DNA from 2 places in the Crossiella sp. CA198 genome. Region 1 is predicted to be linked to the other one. Evidence: riboswitches for the same ligand, from Rfam matches in the RefSeq annotation. Region 1 holds a riboswitch; the other holds the start of a gene.
The links. A riboswitch is a leader RNA that binds a small molecule or an ion and turns the genes downstream of it on or off. The one in region 1 is predicted to bind cobalamin.
Positions count from the first base shown of each region.

Region 2: another riboswitch for cobalamin. It lies ahead of metE (5-methyltetrahydropteroyltriglutamate--homocysteine S-methyltransferase); the one in region 1 lies ahead of cobN (cobaltochelatase subunit CobN).

Region 1 is NZ_JBQJIM010000043.1:2,341-9,629, forward strand. It holds gene ACTOWY_RS41720 (precorrin-2 C(20)-methyltransferase) at 1-15, opposite strand, end outside; gene ACTOWY_RS41725 (precorrin-8X methylmutase) at 12-638, opposite strand; gene ACTOWY_RS41730 (hypothetical protein) at 635-1,750, opposite strand; cobalamin riboswitch at 1,757-1,890, shown strand; gene cobN (cobaltochelatase subunit CobN) at 1,926-5,531, shown strand; gene ACTOWY_RS41740 (PIG-L family deacetylase) at 5,623-7,289, shown strand, end outside.
Region 2 is NZ_JBQJIM010000023.1:161,084-168,372, forward strand. It holds gene ACTOWY_RS33360 (short-chain fatty acyl-CoA regulator family protein) at 1-133, opposite strand, end outside; gene aceA (isocitrate lyase) at 279-1,547, shown strand; gene aceB (malate synthase A) at 1,580-3,142, shown strand; gene rraA (ribonuclease E activity regulator RraA) at 3,139-3,633, shown strand; gene metE (5-methyltetrahydropteroyltriglutamate--homocysteine S-methyltransferase) at 3,700-5,934, opposite strand; cobalamin riboswitch at 6,054-6,260, opposite strand; gene cobF (precorrin-6A synthase (deacetylating)) at 6,300-7,070, opposite strand; gene ACTOWY_RS33390 (sulfite oxidase) at 7,210-7,289, shown strand, end outside.

The DNA.
Region 1 (7,289 bases):
TCCCAGATCACTCACTCTTCGTCACTCGCAATCGCGTTGATCGCGGCGGCGGTCATCGCGCTGCCGCCCCGCCTGCCCCGCACCACCAGGTATTCCAGGCCCAGACCGTTGGCGGCCAGGGCTTCCTTCGATTCGGCCGCGCCGATGAACCCCACCGGGATGCCCAGCACCGCGGCGGGCTTTGGCGCGCCACCGGCGATCATCTCCAGCAGGTGGAACAGCGCGGTCGGCGCGTTGCCGATCGCCACCACCGCGCCGCCGAGCTTGTCCCGCAACAGTTCCAGGGCCGCCACACTGCGCGTGTTGCCCATCGACGCGGCCAGTTCCGGCACCCGCGGATCACCCAGGAAGCACAGCACCTCGTTGTCCGCGGGCAGGCGACGGCGGGTCACCCCGGCCGCGACCATGGTGGCGTCACACAGGATCGGCGCCCCGGCCTCCAGCGCGGCGCGGGCCGAGGCCACCACGCCGGGGGAGTGGCCGATATCGGCCACCAGGTCGACCATGCCGCAGGCGTGGATCATCCGCACCGCCACCCGGGCCACATCCGGGGGCAGTCCGGCCAGGTCGGCCTCGGCGCGGATGGTGGCGAAGGAGCGGCGGTAGATCTCCTTGCCGTCCTTGATGTACTCGGTCACTGCTGCTTCCTCCGGGCCGCGTCGATCGCCGCGGCCGTGTCCTCGTGCGGTTGTCCGTCGATCAGGTAGCCGTCCGCGGTGGCCAGCACGTCGATCGCGCCGCGCGGCCGTCCGCATCGCCGGGAGCAGCCCGACCAGTGCACCGGCCCGCCGGGCAACCCGAGGTGGCGCACGGCGTCGGCGCGCACATCGGCCAGGGATTTGGCGCAGCCGGGGCGGCCGGTGCAGGCGGTGACCGCGTGCCAGGGTGAGTCCGGATCGGTGATCAGCCCGTGCCCCAAGGTGATCGTCCGCGGCAGCACCAGACCGCGCCACGGTGTGAGCCGAACCTGCTCCACCGCGAGCAGGGCGCCGGACTGGTCCGGGTCCAACCGCCCCAGCGGCGCGCCCACGACCAGGCGCCCGTCCGGCAGCGGGCCGGGGGGCAGCGGCACTGATCCGCGCACCGCCAGCCGCTCCGTGGACACCGGTCCGCCCAGCCGTCGAGTGATCTCCGCGACACCGCCGTCGATCTCGGCCAGTCGCCAGGCCGTGCCGCCGTGCTCGGCCCGCAGCGCCAGGAATTCCAGGGCCGCCCGCAGCACCGCGTCCACCGGGTCGGCCACCCGCAGCCCTGAATCGGCCCCGGCCAGCGACAACGCCCAGGAAGAGCCAACCAGGTCCAGGCCGATATCCGCACCCAGCCCGCTCACCACGCCGCCGTCGTCCACGGCCACCAGGAACCGCCCCGGCAACCCGGCCAGTTCCGGCCGCGAACACAACGCGGCGTCGATCGCGTCCACCAGGTCCTGGTTGTCCGCCAGCGGCGCGGCCACGATGTTCCGCATCCGCTCATGGGTCAGCGAGGGCAGCAGCCCGGCCTCGGCCAGCCGCGCCCCCAACTCGACCTCAGCCCCGGCCGCCAGTCCTCTGAGCTGCACATTCGCCCGCGAGGTCAGCTCAAGCGACCCGTCGCCCAGCTCGATCGCGGCCGTTCGCAGCACCGCCAGCCGCGCCCTGGAGAGCGTGCCGCCCGATACCCGGACCCGGGCCAGGCCGCCATCGGCCGCCGGGTGCACCTCGATCGCGCCGGGACAGGCGTCCGGGCGCTGGCGATGTGGCGAAGCGGGCACCCGCGGGATGCTACGCGGCAGGTAGGGTCGCCTCGAACGGTGAACCACGGAGGAAGCCGGTGTGAGTCCGGCGCGGTCCCGCCACTGTCACCGGGTGCGAGCCCGGGAGCCAGACACTCCGCTCACCGTCCCCGACCGTCATGGGGCGCGGACCCCGAGGGATGTGGAGCCACGCGTGATCCTGCTGCTGTCGACCTCTGACACCGACCTGCTCTCCGCCCGCGCCGGCGAGGCCGATTACCGGCTCGGCAACCCGGCCCGGCTGCTCGTGGACGACCTGCCCGCCCTGGTCGAGGGCGTGGACCTGGTCGTGGTGCGCATCCTCGGCGGCCGCCGGATGTGGGAAGAGGGCCTGGACTGGCTGCTCGCCGGACCCCGGCCCGTCGTCGTGCTCGGCGGCGAACAGGCCCCGGACGCCCAGCTGATGGAGCTGTCCACGGTGCCTGGCGGCGTCTGCGCCGAGGCGCACGCCTACCTCGCGCACGGCGGCCCGGCCAACCTGGCCGAACTGCACAACTTCCTCTCCGACACCGTGCTGCTCACCGGTCTCGGCTTCGCCGCGCCGCAGCCCACCCCCACCTGGGGCGTGCTGGAGCGCACCGCCCGCACCACCAGCGGACCGGTGGTCGCGGTGCTCTACTACCGGGCCCACCACGTGGCCGGGAACACCGCCTTCGTCGAGGCGCTCAGCAGCGCGATCGAGGACGCGGGCGGCCAGGCGCTGCCGGTGTTCTGCTCCTCGCTGCGCACCGCCGAACCCGCACTGCTCACCGAACTCGGCAAGGCCGATGCCCTGGTCGTCACCGTGCTGGCCGCCGGGGGCACCAAACCGGCCGCCGCCTCCGCCGGTGGCGAGGACGACGCCTGGGACGTCGGCGCGCTGGCCGCGCTGGATGTGCCGATCCTGCAAGGACTCTGCCTCACCTCCAGCCGGGAGAGCTGGGCGGCCAACGACGACGGACTGTCCCCTTTGGACACCGCGACCCAGGTGGCCATCCCCGAGTTCGACGGCCGGATCATCACCGTCCCGTTCTCCTTCAAGGAGATCGACCCGGACGGCCTCACCGTGTACGTGGCCGACCCGGAACGCGCCGCCCGGGTCGCCGGGATCGCGGTCAAGCACGCCCAGTTGCGGCACATCCCGGCCGCCGACCGGCGGATCGCGCTGATGCTCTCGGCCTACCCGACCAAGCACTCCCGGATCGGCAACGCGGTCGGCCTGGACACCCCGGCCAGCGTGGTCAAACTGCTGGCCGCGTTGCGGGACAACGGTTATGACATCGGCCCGGCCGAAGGCGAGGGCGCCCTGCCCGGCGTGGCCAAGCTGGACGGTGACGCGCTGATCCACGCGCTGATCGCCGCCGGTGGCCAGGACGAGAACTGGCTCACCGAGACCCAGCTCTCCGGCAACCCGGTGCGGATCAGCGCCGCCAGGTACCGCGAGTTCTACGACACCCTGCCCGCCGACTTCCGCGCGGAACTCGAAGGCCACTGGGGTCCGGCGCCCGGCGAACTGTTCGTGGACCGTAGCCAGGATCCCGAGGGCGAGATCGTCCTCGCGGCGCTGACCGCGGGCAACGTGGTCGTCATGGTGCAGCCGCCGCGCGGCTTCGGCGAGAACCCGATCGCCATCTACCACGACCCGGACCTGCCGCCCAGCCACCACTACCTGGCCGCCTACCGCTGGCTGGCCCAGGAGTTCGGCGCGCACGCCATGGTGCACGTGGGCAAGCACGGCAACCTGGAATGGCTGCCCGGCAAGACCGTCGGCATGTCCGCCAGTTGCGGCACCGACGCGGCGCTGGGCGATATCCCGCTGATCTACCCGTTCCTGGTCAACGACCCCGGCGAGGGCACCCAGGCCAAGCGCCGGGCGCACGCCACCCTGGTCGACCACCTGGTGCCGCCGATGACCCGCGCGGACAGCTACGGCGACATCGCCCGGCTGGAACAACTCCTGGACGAGCACGCCAACATCGCCGCCATGGACCCGGCCAAACTCCCGGCCATCCGGGCGCAGATCTGGACCCTCATCCAGGCCGCCAAACTCGACCACGACCTGGGCCTGGACGACCGGCCGCACGACGCGGAGTTCGACGACTTCCTGCTGCACGTGGACGGCTGGCTGTGCGAGGTCAAGGACGTGCAGATCCGGGACGGCCTGCACATCCTGGGCGCCGCGCCCGAGGGCGAGGCCCGGATCAACCTGGTGCTGGCCATGATCCAGGCCCGGCAGATGTGGGCCGGACAGGTCGCCGCGCTGCCCGGCATCCGGGAAGCCCTGGGGCTCAACGAGGACGGCTCCGCCTCCCGCACCGACACCGACGCGATCGAGGCCAAGGCCCGCGAACTGGTCACCGCGATGGACGCGGGCGGCTGGGTCCAGGGCAGCGCCACCGAGGTGGTGCGTTCGGTGCTGGACAAGGACAACGAGGACGTCGCCAAGGTCCTCGAATTCGCCGCCGCCGAGGTGGTGCCCCGGCTGGCCCGCACCACCGACGAACTCGGCCACCTGCTGCACGCCCTGGACGGCGGCTACGTGCCTGCCGGGCCGAGCGGATCACCGTTGCGCGGCCTGGTGAACGTGCTGCCCACCGGCCGCAACTTCTACTCCGTGGACCCGAAGGCCGTGCCCAGCAGGCTCGCCTGGGAGACCGGGCAGGCCATGGCCGACTCGCTGCTGGACCGCTACCGCAAGGACACCGGCGAATGGCCGCCCTCGGTCGGACTGTCCGTATGGGGCACCAGCGCCATGCGCACCGCGGGGGACGACATCGCCGAGGTCCTCGCGCTGCTGGGCGTGCGGCCGGTGTGGGACGACCAGTCTCGCCGGGTCACCGGGCTTGAGGTGATCGGCCTGGCCGAGCTGGGCCGCCCGCGGATCGACGTCACGGTGCGCATCTCCGGGTTCTTCCGGGACGCCTTCCCGCACGTGGTCGCCCTGCTCGACGACGCCGTCCGGCTGGTCGCCGCCCTGGACGAACCGGCCGAGCAGAACTTCGTGCGCGCGCACGCCGAGGCGGACAAGGCCGAGCACGGCGACGACCGCCGCGCCACCATGCGCATCTTCGGCTCCAAGCCGGGCGCCTACGGGGCCGGGCTGCTGCCGCTGATCGACAGCAAGAACTGGCGCGACGACGCCGACCTGGCCGAGGTGTACGCGGTCTGGGGCGGCTATGCCTACGGCCGCGAACTCGACGGGCAGCCCGCCCGCGGCGATATGGAATCGGCGTACAAGCGGATCGCGGTGGCCGCCAAGAACGTGGACACCCGTGAACACGACATCGCCGACTCCGACGACTACTTCCAGTACCACGGGGGCATGGTCGCCACCGTCCGCGCGCTCACCGGCAAGGCCCCCGCCGCCTACATCGGCGACAGCACCCGGCCGGACGCGGTGCGCACCCGGACCCTCAACGAGGAGGTCTCCCGGGTCTTCCGGGCCAGGGTGGTCAACCCGCGCTGGCTGTCCGCGATGCGCCGCCACGGCTACAAGGGCGCCTTCGAGATGGCCGCCACCGTGGACTACCTCTTCGGCTACGACGCCACCACCGGGGTCGTCGCGGACTGGATGTACGAGAAGCTCGCCGAGAGCTACGTGCTGGACGAGGAGAACCACCGGTTCCTCACCGAGGCCAACCCGTGGGCGCTGCACGGCATCGCCGAACGGTTGCTGGAGGCGGCGGAGCGCAAGCTGTGGGAGAGCCCGGAACCGGCCACCCTGGACGCGTTGCGCGAGGCTTATCTCGCGACTGAAGGCGAACTCGAGGGCGACAGCTAGATTCGGCCAGGTGACAACTGGGGAAAGCTTGCGGAGGCCGCGCACGGGGGGACCGTGCGCGGCCGTTGCATTCGGGGGCCACCACCTGCACGTGGTGGCGCATCAGGACGACGACATCCTGTTCATGAACCCGGACCTGGCCGGCGCGATCACGGCGCGGCTGCCGGTCACCACCGTGTTCCTCACCGCGGGCGAGGGCTACGCCAAACCGAGTCCCGAACCGGACATTCCGGCGCTGAGCTGTCGTCCCGGGTACAAATTGGACCGTGAGCAGTACTCCGCCTGCCGCAACGACGGGGCCCGCGCCGCCTACGCGCTGATGCTGGGCTTTCCCAGCGCCGACGTGGCGAACTGGCGGACCGAGGCGCTGACCGTCAACGGCCCCAACGGGTTGCGCCGCCAGGTCGAGTTCAGCCGGGCCGAGCGGGACGGCCGGGTGGTCAACCTGATCTTCGTGAACTTGCCCGAATGGGCGGACAAGCACGCCGACACCAAGGCCGATCCGGCCGATCCGACCGGTAACACCGCCTCGCTGTTCCACCTGTGGCAGGACAACAGCCGCCGGGTCACCGTGGTGCCCGCCGGCGGTCCGGTGCGGGCGCGGCAGAGTTACGATCGCGAGGACCTGATCAATCTGCTGATCGGGCTGTGCCAACGGTTCCGGCCCACCGTGGTCCGGGTGCAGGACCCGCAGCCCGACCCTCGGCACGGCGCGGCGGACCGGTTGCACGACCACCGCGACCACGTCAGCGCCGCCCGGCTGGCCATCCTGGCGGTGCGCCGCCTGCCAGCCACCCAGCGCGTCGCGCTGATCACCTACCGTGGCTACAACATCCAGCACAGCCCGGTGAACCTGGACGCCGGTCAGCAGCGGGACAAGGACGAGCAGTTCGCCGCCTACGCCCAGTTCGACCAGCAGATCACCAACACCGCCGGGTATCGCGGCTGGCCGCAACGGCTTTACCACCGGTACTGGGGCGGCACGAACTGGGTGGCGCGCACCGCGGCCGGGAGGTTGCAGGCGTTCGCGGTGCACAGCGGCGGACTGCGAACCTGGTGGCAGGACGGCGAATCCGGCTGGCTGGGCCCGCGTGACCTGGGTGATCCGGGTGGTCCGCTGGCGCCCGCGGTCTCGGTGACGCGGGAGGAGGACGGTCGGCTCCGGGTGTTCGCGTTGCGGCTGGACACCTTCCAGGTGGTCTGCCTGACCCAGTCCCGGCCGGACGGCGACTGGCCGCGGCGGTGGGCGAGTCTGGGCAACCCGCACGGGAAGTCCAGGCGGGCCAGGCAGATCGGCCAGCCGGTGGTCGCGCGGGCCGCCGAGGGGGTGCGGGTGTTCGTGCAGAACGGCGACGGCGGGCTCAGCACCCGGACCGCGCAGGGCTGGCAGGACCTGGGCGGCGGCCCCGGCGTGCAGGACGGCCTGGCCGCGATCACCGATGCCCGCGGCCGGATCGAGGTCTTCGCGCTCGCCGTGGAAGCCGGTTCCGGGGCGCTCAAACGCTGGCACCAGCCCGAATCCGGCGCCGCCTTCCGCCTCGACCCGGACTTCCCAGGGCTGGAACCCGCCGGACCGCCCACGGTCGCGCTCAGCGCCGACGGCACCCTGGACGTGGTCTACCGCCTGGCAGGCGAGCACGCGGGCAAGATCGGCCACACCTGGCAGACCCGCACCGGCGAATGGATCGGCAAACCGGAGATCCTGGACGGCCACGGCGGCATCGGCCCGATCGCCGCGGCCAGCGCGCCGCACCCGCG
Region 2 (7,289 bases), on a different contig from region 1:
GTGGCCGGGAGTCGTGCTCGATCTGGTTGAGGTAACTCGGCGAGATGCCCAGCGAGCGGGCCAGGTCGACCTGGTTCAGCCCGCGCTCCTCGCGGAGCCTGCGCACCCTGCCGCCGACGAAGGTCTTGGCCATCCCGCACCTCCCGTGATGACCACCCTAGGGCATTGTGGCTAATTCTCGAATTCGCAAGATTCGCAGAATCGCGGTTGAAGATTTTCAGAAATTGGCAGGTTGCGGGTCTCGACCGGTGCGGTGAATTCCTGCCAATGTCGAGAACATGTTGAGCGCGAAGCAGATTGCGGAGAACTGGGCCACCGACCCCCGCTGGGCCGGTATCGAGCGCACGCACACCGCCGAGGACGTGGTCCGGCTGCGCGGCAGCGTGGTCGAGGAGCACACCCTGGCCCGGCTGGGCGCGCAGCGGCTGTGGGAGCTGCTGCACACCGAGGACTACATCAACTCCCTCGGCGCGCTGACCGGCAACCAGGCGGTGCAGCAGGTCCGGGCCGGGCTCAAGGCCATCTACCTCTCCGGCTGGCAGGTCGCCGCCGATGCCAACCTGTCCGGCCAGACCTACCCGGACCAGAGCCTGTACCCGGCCAACTCGGTGCCGCAGGTGGTCCGCCGGATCAACAACGCGCTGCTGCGCGCCGACCAGATCAGCCACGCCGAGAACGAGCCGGGCGCGCCGCACTGGCTGGCGCCGATCGTGGCCGACGCCGAGGCCGGGTTCGGCGGCCCGCTCAACGCCTTCGAGCTGATGAAGGGCATGATCGCGGCCGGCGCGGCAGGCGTGCACTGGGAGGACCAGCTCGCCTCGGAGAAGAAGTGCGGCCACCTGGGCGGCAAGGTGCTCATCCCCACCGGCCAGCACGTGCGCACGCTGACCTCCGCCCGGCTGGCCGCCGACATCGCCGGCGTGCCCACGCTGGTGATCGCCCGCACCGACGCCGAGGCCGCCAACCTGATCACCAGTGACGTGGACGAGCGGGACCAGCCCTACGTCACCGGCGAGCGCACCGCGGAGGGTTTTTACCGGGTGCGCAACGGGATCGAGCCTTGCATCGCCCGCGGCCTGGCCTACGCCCCGCACGCCGACCTGCTGTGGATGGAGACCGGCACGCCGGACCTGGAGGTGGCCCGCCGCTTCGCCGAGGCGATCAAGTCGGAGTACCCGGACCAGCTGCTGGCCTACAACTGCTCGCCCTCGTTCAACTGGCGGCGGCACCTGGACGACGCCACCATCGCCAAGTTCCAGCGCGAACTCGGGCACATGGGCTTCAAGTTCCAGTTCATCACCCTGGCCGGCTTCCACGCGCTCAACCACTCCATGTTCGACCTGGCCAAGGGGTACGCGGCCACCGGCATGACCGCCTACGTGGAGCTGCAGGAGCGCGAGTTCGCCGCCGAGGCCGAGGGCTACACCGCGACCAAGCACCAGCGCGAGGTCGGCACCGGCTACTTCGACCTGGTCAGCACCGCGATCAACCCGGCGGCCTCGACCACCGCGCTGGCCGAGTCCACCGAAGCCGCCCAGTTCGCCTGAGTCCCCGTCCCAGCGACCGCAGAGGAGGCATCGTGCCCAGCAGAGTCCAGCTCACCGGCCCGCGCGGCGAGCGGTTCGAGGAGGTCCTGACACCGGAGGCGATCGAGTTCGTGGTGCGGCTGGACGACCGGTTCGCCGGCCGCCGCGCCGAACTGCTCGCCGCGCGGCGGGAACGGCGGGAGTTCTTCGCCGAGGGCGGGCTGCCCGACTTCCTGCCGGAGACCCGGGCCATCCGCGAGGATCCGACGTGGCGGGTGGCCCCGCCCGCGCCGGGCCTGCGCGACCGCCGGGTGGAGATCACCGGGCCGCCGGAGCGCAAGATGGCGATCAACGCGCTCAACTCCGGCGCGAAGGTGTGGATGGCCGATTTCGAGGACGCCACCGCACCCACCTGGTCCAACATCGTGACGGGCCAGCTGAACCTGATCGACGCGATCGAGCGGCGGATCGACTTCACCGCCGAGGGCGGCAAGCACTACGCACTCGGCGAGGAAGTGGCCACCATCGTGGTGCGGCCGCGCGGCTGGCACCTGGTGGACAAGCACGTGGTGGTGGAGGGCAGGCCGATCTCGGCCAGTCTGCTCGACTTCGGCCTCTACCTCTTCCACTGCGGCCAGCGGCAGATCGAGCGCGGGCACGGGCCGTACTTCTACCTGCCCAAGCTGGAGAACCACCTCGAAGCCCGGCTGTGGAACGACGTTTTCACCTACGCCCAACGGGAACTCGGCATCCCGCAAGGCACCATCCGGGCCACCGTGCTGATCGAGACCAGCACCGCCGCCTTCGAGATGGAAGAGATCCTCTACGAACTGCGCGAGCACAGCGCCGGGCTCAACGCGGGCCGCTGGGACTACATCTTCAGTGTCATCAAGAACTTCGGCCACCGCCCGGAGTTCGTGCTGCCCGACCGCGGCCAGGTGAGCATGACGGTGCCGTTCATGCGTGCCTACACCGAACTGCTGGTGCGCACCTGCCACCAGCGCGGCGCGCACGCCATCGGCGGCATGGCCGCGTTCATCCCCAGCCGGGACGCCGAATCCAACACCGTGGTCCTGGAAAAAGTGCGTGAGGACAAGGAACGTGAGGCAGGGGACGGCTTCGACGGCTCCTGGGTGGCCCACCCCGGCCTGGTCCCGGTGTGCGCGGCCGCGTTCACCCAACCCGACCAGCTGGACCGCCAGCGCCCGGACGTCACAGTCACCGCGACCGAGTTGCTGGCCGTGGACCACACGCCCGGCCGGGTCACCGAGGCCGGGTTGCGCGGCAACATCTCCGTTGCGGCGCAGTACTTCCAGGCCTGGCTGGACGGGACAGGGGCGGCCTCGATCGGCGGCCTGATGGAGGACGCGGCCACCGCCGAGATCGCCCGCTGCCAGGTGTGGCAGTGGCTGTACCACATCACCCCGCTGGCCGAGGGCGGGATGGTCAGCGAGGAATTGGTGCAGGCCATGCTGGACAAGGAATTGCTGGAGATCCGGCCGGAACGCCGGGACGCGGTGCGTGCCTTGTTCACCGCGAACGCGCTGGCCGAGCGGCCACCGTCGTTCTTCACCACCACGGCCTACGCTGCTCACCTGGCCGTGCGCGCGTCATGACCACCGCGACCACGCGGTGGGCCACCGCCGATCTGGCCGACCGGGAAGGCGACGCGGTGCGCAGCTGCGACACCCAGTTGCGCCAGTTCGGCGGCAGGCTGGTCTTCGCCGGACCGGTCCGCACGGTCTCCTGTCTGCAGGACAACGCCTTGCTCAAGGCGGTGCTGTCGGAACCGGGACAGGGCCGGGTGCTGGTGGTCGACGGTGGCGGGTCGCTGCACACCGCGCTGGTCGGCGACCTGATCGCGGAACTGGCCCGGCGCAACGGCTGGCGCGGCCTGGTCGTGCACGGCGCGGTCCGGGACGCCGCGGCGCTGCGCACCCTGGACCTCGGGATCAAGGCGCTCGGCACGAATCCCAGGCGCAGCGCCAAAACCGGGGCCGGGGCGGTGGACGTGCCGGTGGAGTTCGGCGGGATCACCTTCCGCCCTGGCGATTTCCTGGTCAGCGACCACGACGGCGTGGTCGTGCTTGATCACCCGCCCGTCTAGGGATCGGGCGGGTTCGCGGGTGGTGCGCGGGATGTCTCCCCCGCGCACCACCCGCGTTTCTCGTTATCAGCCCAGGGTTTCGCGGACCTTGCGGGCCGCGGTGACCAGGTGCCGCAGGGCGGGCTCGACCTCGGCGTAACCGCGGGTCTTCAGCCCGCAGTCCGGGTTGATCCACAGCCGCTTGGGCGGCACCGCGGCGGCCGCGGCGGCGACCAGGTCGATGACCTCGTCCTGGCTGGGCACCCGCGGGGAGTGGATGTCGTAGACGCCCGGACCGACGCCGCGGCTGAAACCGGTGGCGCGCAGGTCTTCCAGCACCTCCATCTTGGACCGGGCGGCCTCGATGGTGGTCACGTCCGCGCCGAGACCGTCGATGGCGTCGATGACCTCGCTGAACTCCGAGTAGCACAGGTGGGTGTGGATCTGGGTGCCCACCGCGGCCCCGGCGACCGCGAGCTGGAAGGAGCCCACCGACCACTCCAGGTACTCCGGCTGGTCGGCCGCGTGCAGTGGCAGCAGTTCGCGCAGCGCGGGCTCGTCGACCTGGATGATCCGGATGCCCGCGGCCTCCAGGTCGGCGATCTCCTCCCGCAGGGCCAGCGCCACCTGGTCGGCGGTCTGGCCCAGCGGCTGGTCGTCGCGGACGAAGGACCAGGCCAGGATGGTCACCGGGCCGGTCAGCATGCCCTTGACCGGCTTGCCGGTCAGCGACTGGGCGTAGCTGGCCCAGTCCACGGTGATCGGCCTGGGCCGGGTGACGTCGCCGTGGATGATCGGCGGCCGCACGCAGCGCGAGCCGTAGGACTGCACCCAGCCGAGTTCGGTGGTGGCGAAGCCGTCCAGGTGCTCGGCGAAGTACTGCACCATGTCGTTGCGCTCGGGCTCACCGTGCACCAGCACGTCCAGGCCGATGTCCTCCTGGAGCTTGATCACCCTGGCGATCTCGGCGCGCATCCGCTCCTCGTACTGCGCCTGGGTGAGGTCCCCGGTGCGCAGGCCGGCCCGCGCGGTGCGGATCTCGCCGGTCTGTGGGAAGGAACCAATGGTGGTGGTGGCCAGCGGGGGCAGGCCCAGCAACGCGTCCTGGGCGGCCGCGCGCTCGGCGTAGGGCGCGCGCAGGCGGTCCGCGGGCCGCAGGGCCGCCACCTTGGCGCGCACCGCGTCGTCGCGCCGCGGCTCGGCGGTGGCCTGCACGGCCTGCTCCGCCCACTCGCCGGTGGCGCCCTCGCGCAGTGCCCGGCCCAGCAGCACGACCTCGCGCACCTTCTGCCGGGCGAAGGCCAGCCGCGAGCGGACCTCGGGCGCCAGACCGGTCTCGGCGTCCAGGTCATAGGGCACGTGCAGCAGCGTGGACGAGGTGCCGACCACGACCTCCTTGGCGGCGCCTGCCAGGGAGACCGCCTTGGCCAGCGCCTGGCGCAGGTCCGCGCGCCACACGTTGCGGCCGTCGATCACCCCGGCGACCAGGGTCTTGTCCCGCAGCGCAGGCACGCTGGCGATGCCCTCGGTGCTCCCGGCCACCAGGTCGACCGCGATGGCCTCGACAGCGCTCCCGGCCAGCACCGGCAGTGCCGGGCCGAGTGACCCGTAGCAGCCGGTGACCAGCAGCTTCGGCCGGTTCGGCACCGCGGCGAGGCGGTCGTAGGCGCGGCCGAGCGCGGCCAGCTCCTCCTCGGTGCGGTCCGCGGCGAAGGCGGGTTCGTCGAACTGCACCCAGGACACCCCCTCGGTGGCCAGTGCGCCGAGCAGCTCGACGTAGACGGCAAGGAGGTCGTCCAGCCGGGCCAGTGGGTCAGCGCCCTTGGCCAGCAACAGGAAGGTGACCGGGCCGAGCAGCACCGGGCGGGTGTCCACGCCCAGCGCCCTGGCCTCCCGGTACTCCTCGATCGGCTTGCCGCCTGCCAGGAAGAACACGGTGTCCTGGTCGATCTCGGGCACCAGGTAGTGGTAGTTGGTGTCGAACCACTTCGTCATCTCCAGCGGCGGCACCTCGTCGGTGCCCCGCGCGGCGGCGAAGTAGGTGTCCAGGTCGTGGTCCTGGCGGAAGCGTGCCGGGACCGCGCCGACCAGGGCCGCGGTGTCCAGCACCTGGTCGTAGTAGGAGAACGTGTTGGAGGGGACCGAGTCCAGTCCCGCGTCGTGCAGTTCCAGCCAGGTGGAGGTGCGCAACTCCTTGGCGGTGGCGAGCAGGGCGTCCCGGCCGATGCGGCCCGCCCAGTACTGCTCCACCGCGCGCTTGAGTTCCCGGCGCGGACCGATCCGCGGATAGCCCAGGACGGTGGCGCCGATACCGCTGGTCACAAGCTCTCTCCTCGCGAGCGTGCGGGAGTCCGGATTGGTCCCAGGGCACGCCGGCGGGCGGCACGAAGCCGCGTCCGCACAAGCCCACCCGAGAGGCTTCCGGACCACCGTGAACCCGGCGGGCTCACGGACCAGTGGCAGGTCTTCGGACTCACGGGCGCCGTGCTCGCTCCTACCGGCCGTCGCTTCCCACGCTCGCGCGCAGTGCTTGATGACGGCTTTCGTTCCCGTTCACCGCTGCGGGGCAGTCCCGGATTCACACCGGGTTCCCTCTTGCCTCGCCAAGCCGTTCCACGGCCGGGCGAACCACCAGCCACGCGAGCGTAGCGCACCGCGGGAGCCTCGCTCAGGATCTGGGATTTTCCTTACGACCCACCGGCAGGACGGCGCAGCAGGTAGGAGTCCATGATCCACCCCTTGGCGTCGCGGGCGCGTTGCCTGCTGGCCACGATCTGTTCGGCGACCTCGGCCAGCGGCCCGGCGATCAGGATCTCGTCCGCGGTGCCCACGTAGGCGCCCCAGTGGATGGTGGCACCCGGTTCGTCCAGGTGTTTCAGGAAGGTGTTGCCCGCGTCCAGCATCACCAGCACGTCGTCGACGCCCTCGGGCCAGCCCGCGGCCAGCCGCCGTCCGGTGGTGATCTGCACCGCACCGGCGATCTGGTTGAAGGTGATCCGGTGCCGGGCGGCCAGCGCGGACAGGCTGCTGATGCCGGGCCGCACCCGCACCTCGAAGTCCGCGCCGCCGGCCAGCACGCCCTCGACCACCGCGATGATGCTGTCGTAGAGCGCGGGATCGCCCCAGACCAGGAACGCCCCGGTCTGCTCGGGACCGAGGTGCTCGGCGATCATCCGGGCGCACAGCTCGACCCGCCGCGCCCGCCAGTCCGCCACCGCTTCGACGTAACCGTCGTAGTCGCGTCGCCGTTGCGGATCGTCCACCCGCGCCACCCGGTACCCGCCGCCGGGCACGTGCGTGTCCAGGATGACCTGGCGCAGGTCCGAGAGTTCGCGCGCCTGCCCGGCCTTGTCCAGGAAGAACACCACATTGGCGCGCCGCAGCGCGTCCACCGCCTCCACCGTGATCTGCCCGGGATCGCCCGCCCCGATGCCGACCACCTCGACCACCCGCCGCACCCGTACCCCGTTCCTCGCCGTCCCAGTGCACCGATTGTCCGTCACAACGGATCTCGCAGTTCTCCCCGGAGTCGGCTCGATGGGGTGGCCCTCGGGGCAACTAGCCTTTTCAGGCCCTGGACCAGCCAATACTGGCCCAATGTCCTATCGCGACCTGACGGATGAGACGGCCTACGACCGGCAGCGGCTGGCGGGTCTGTCCCGCCGCGGACTGCTCCG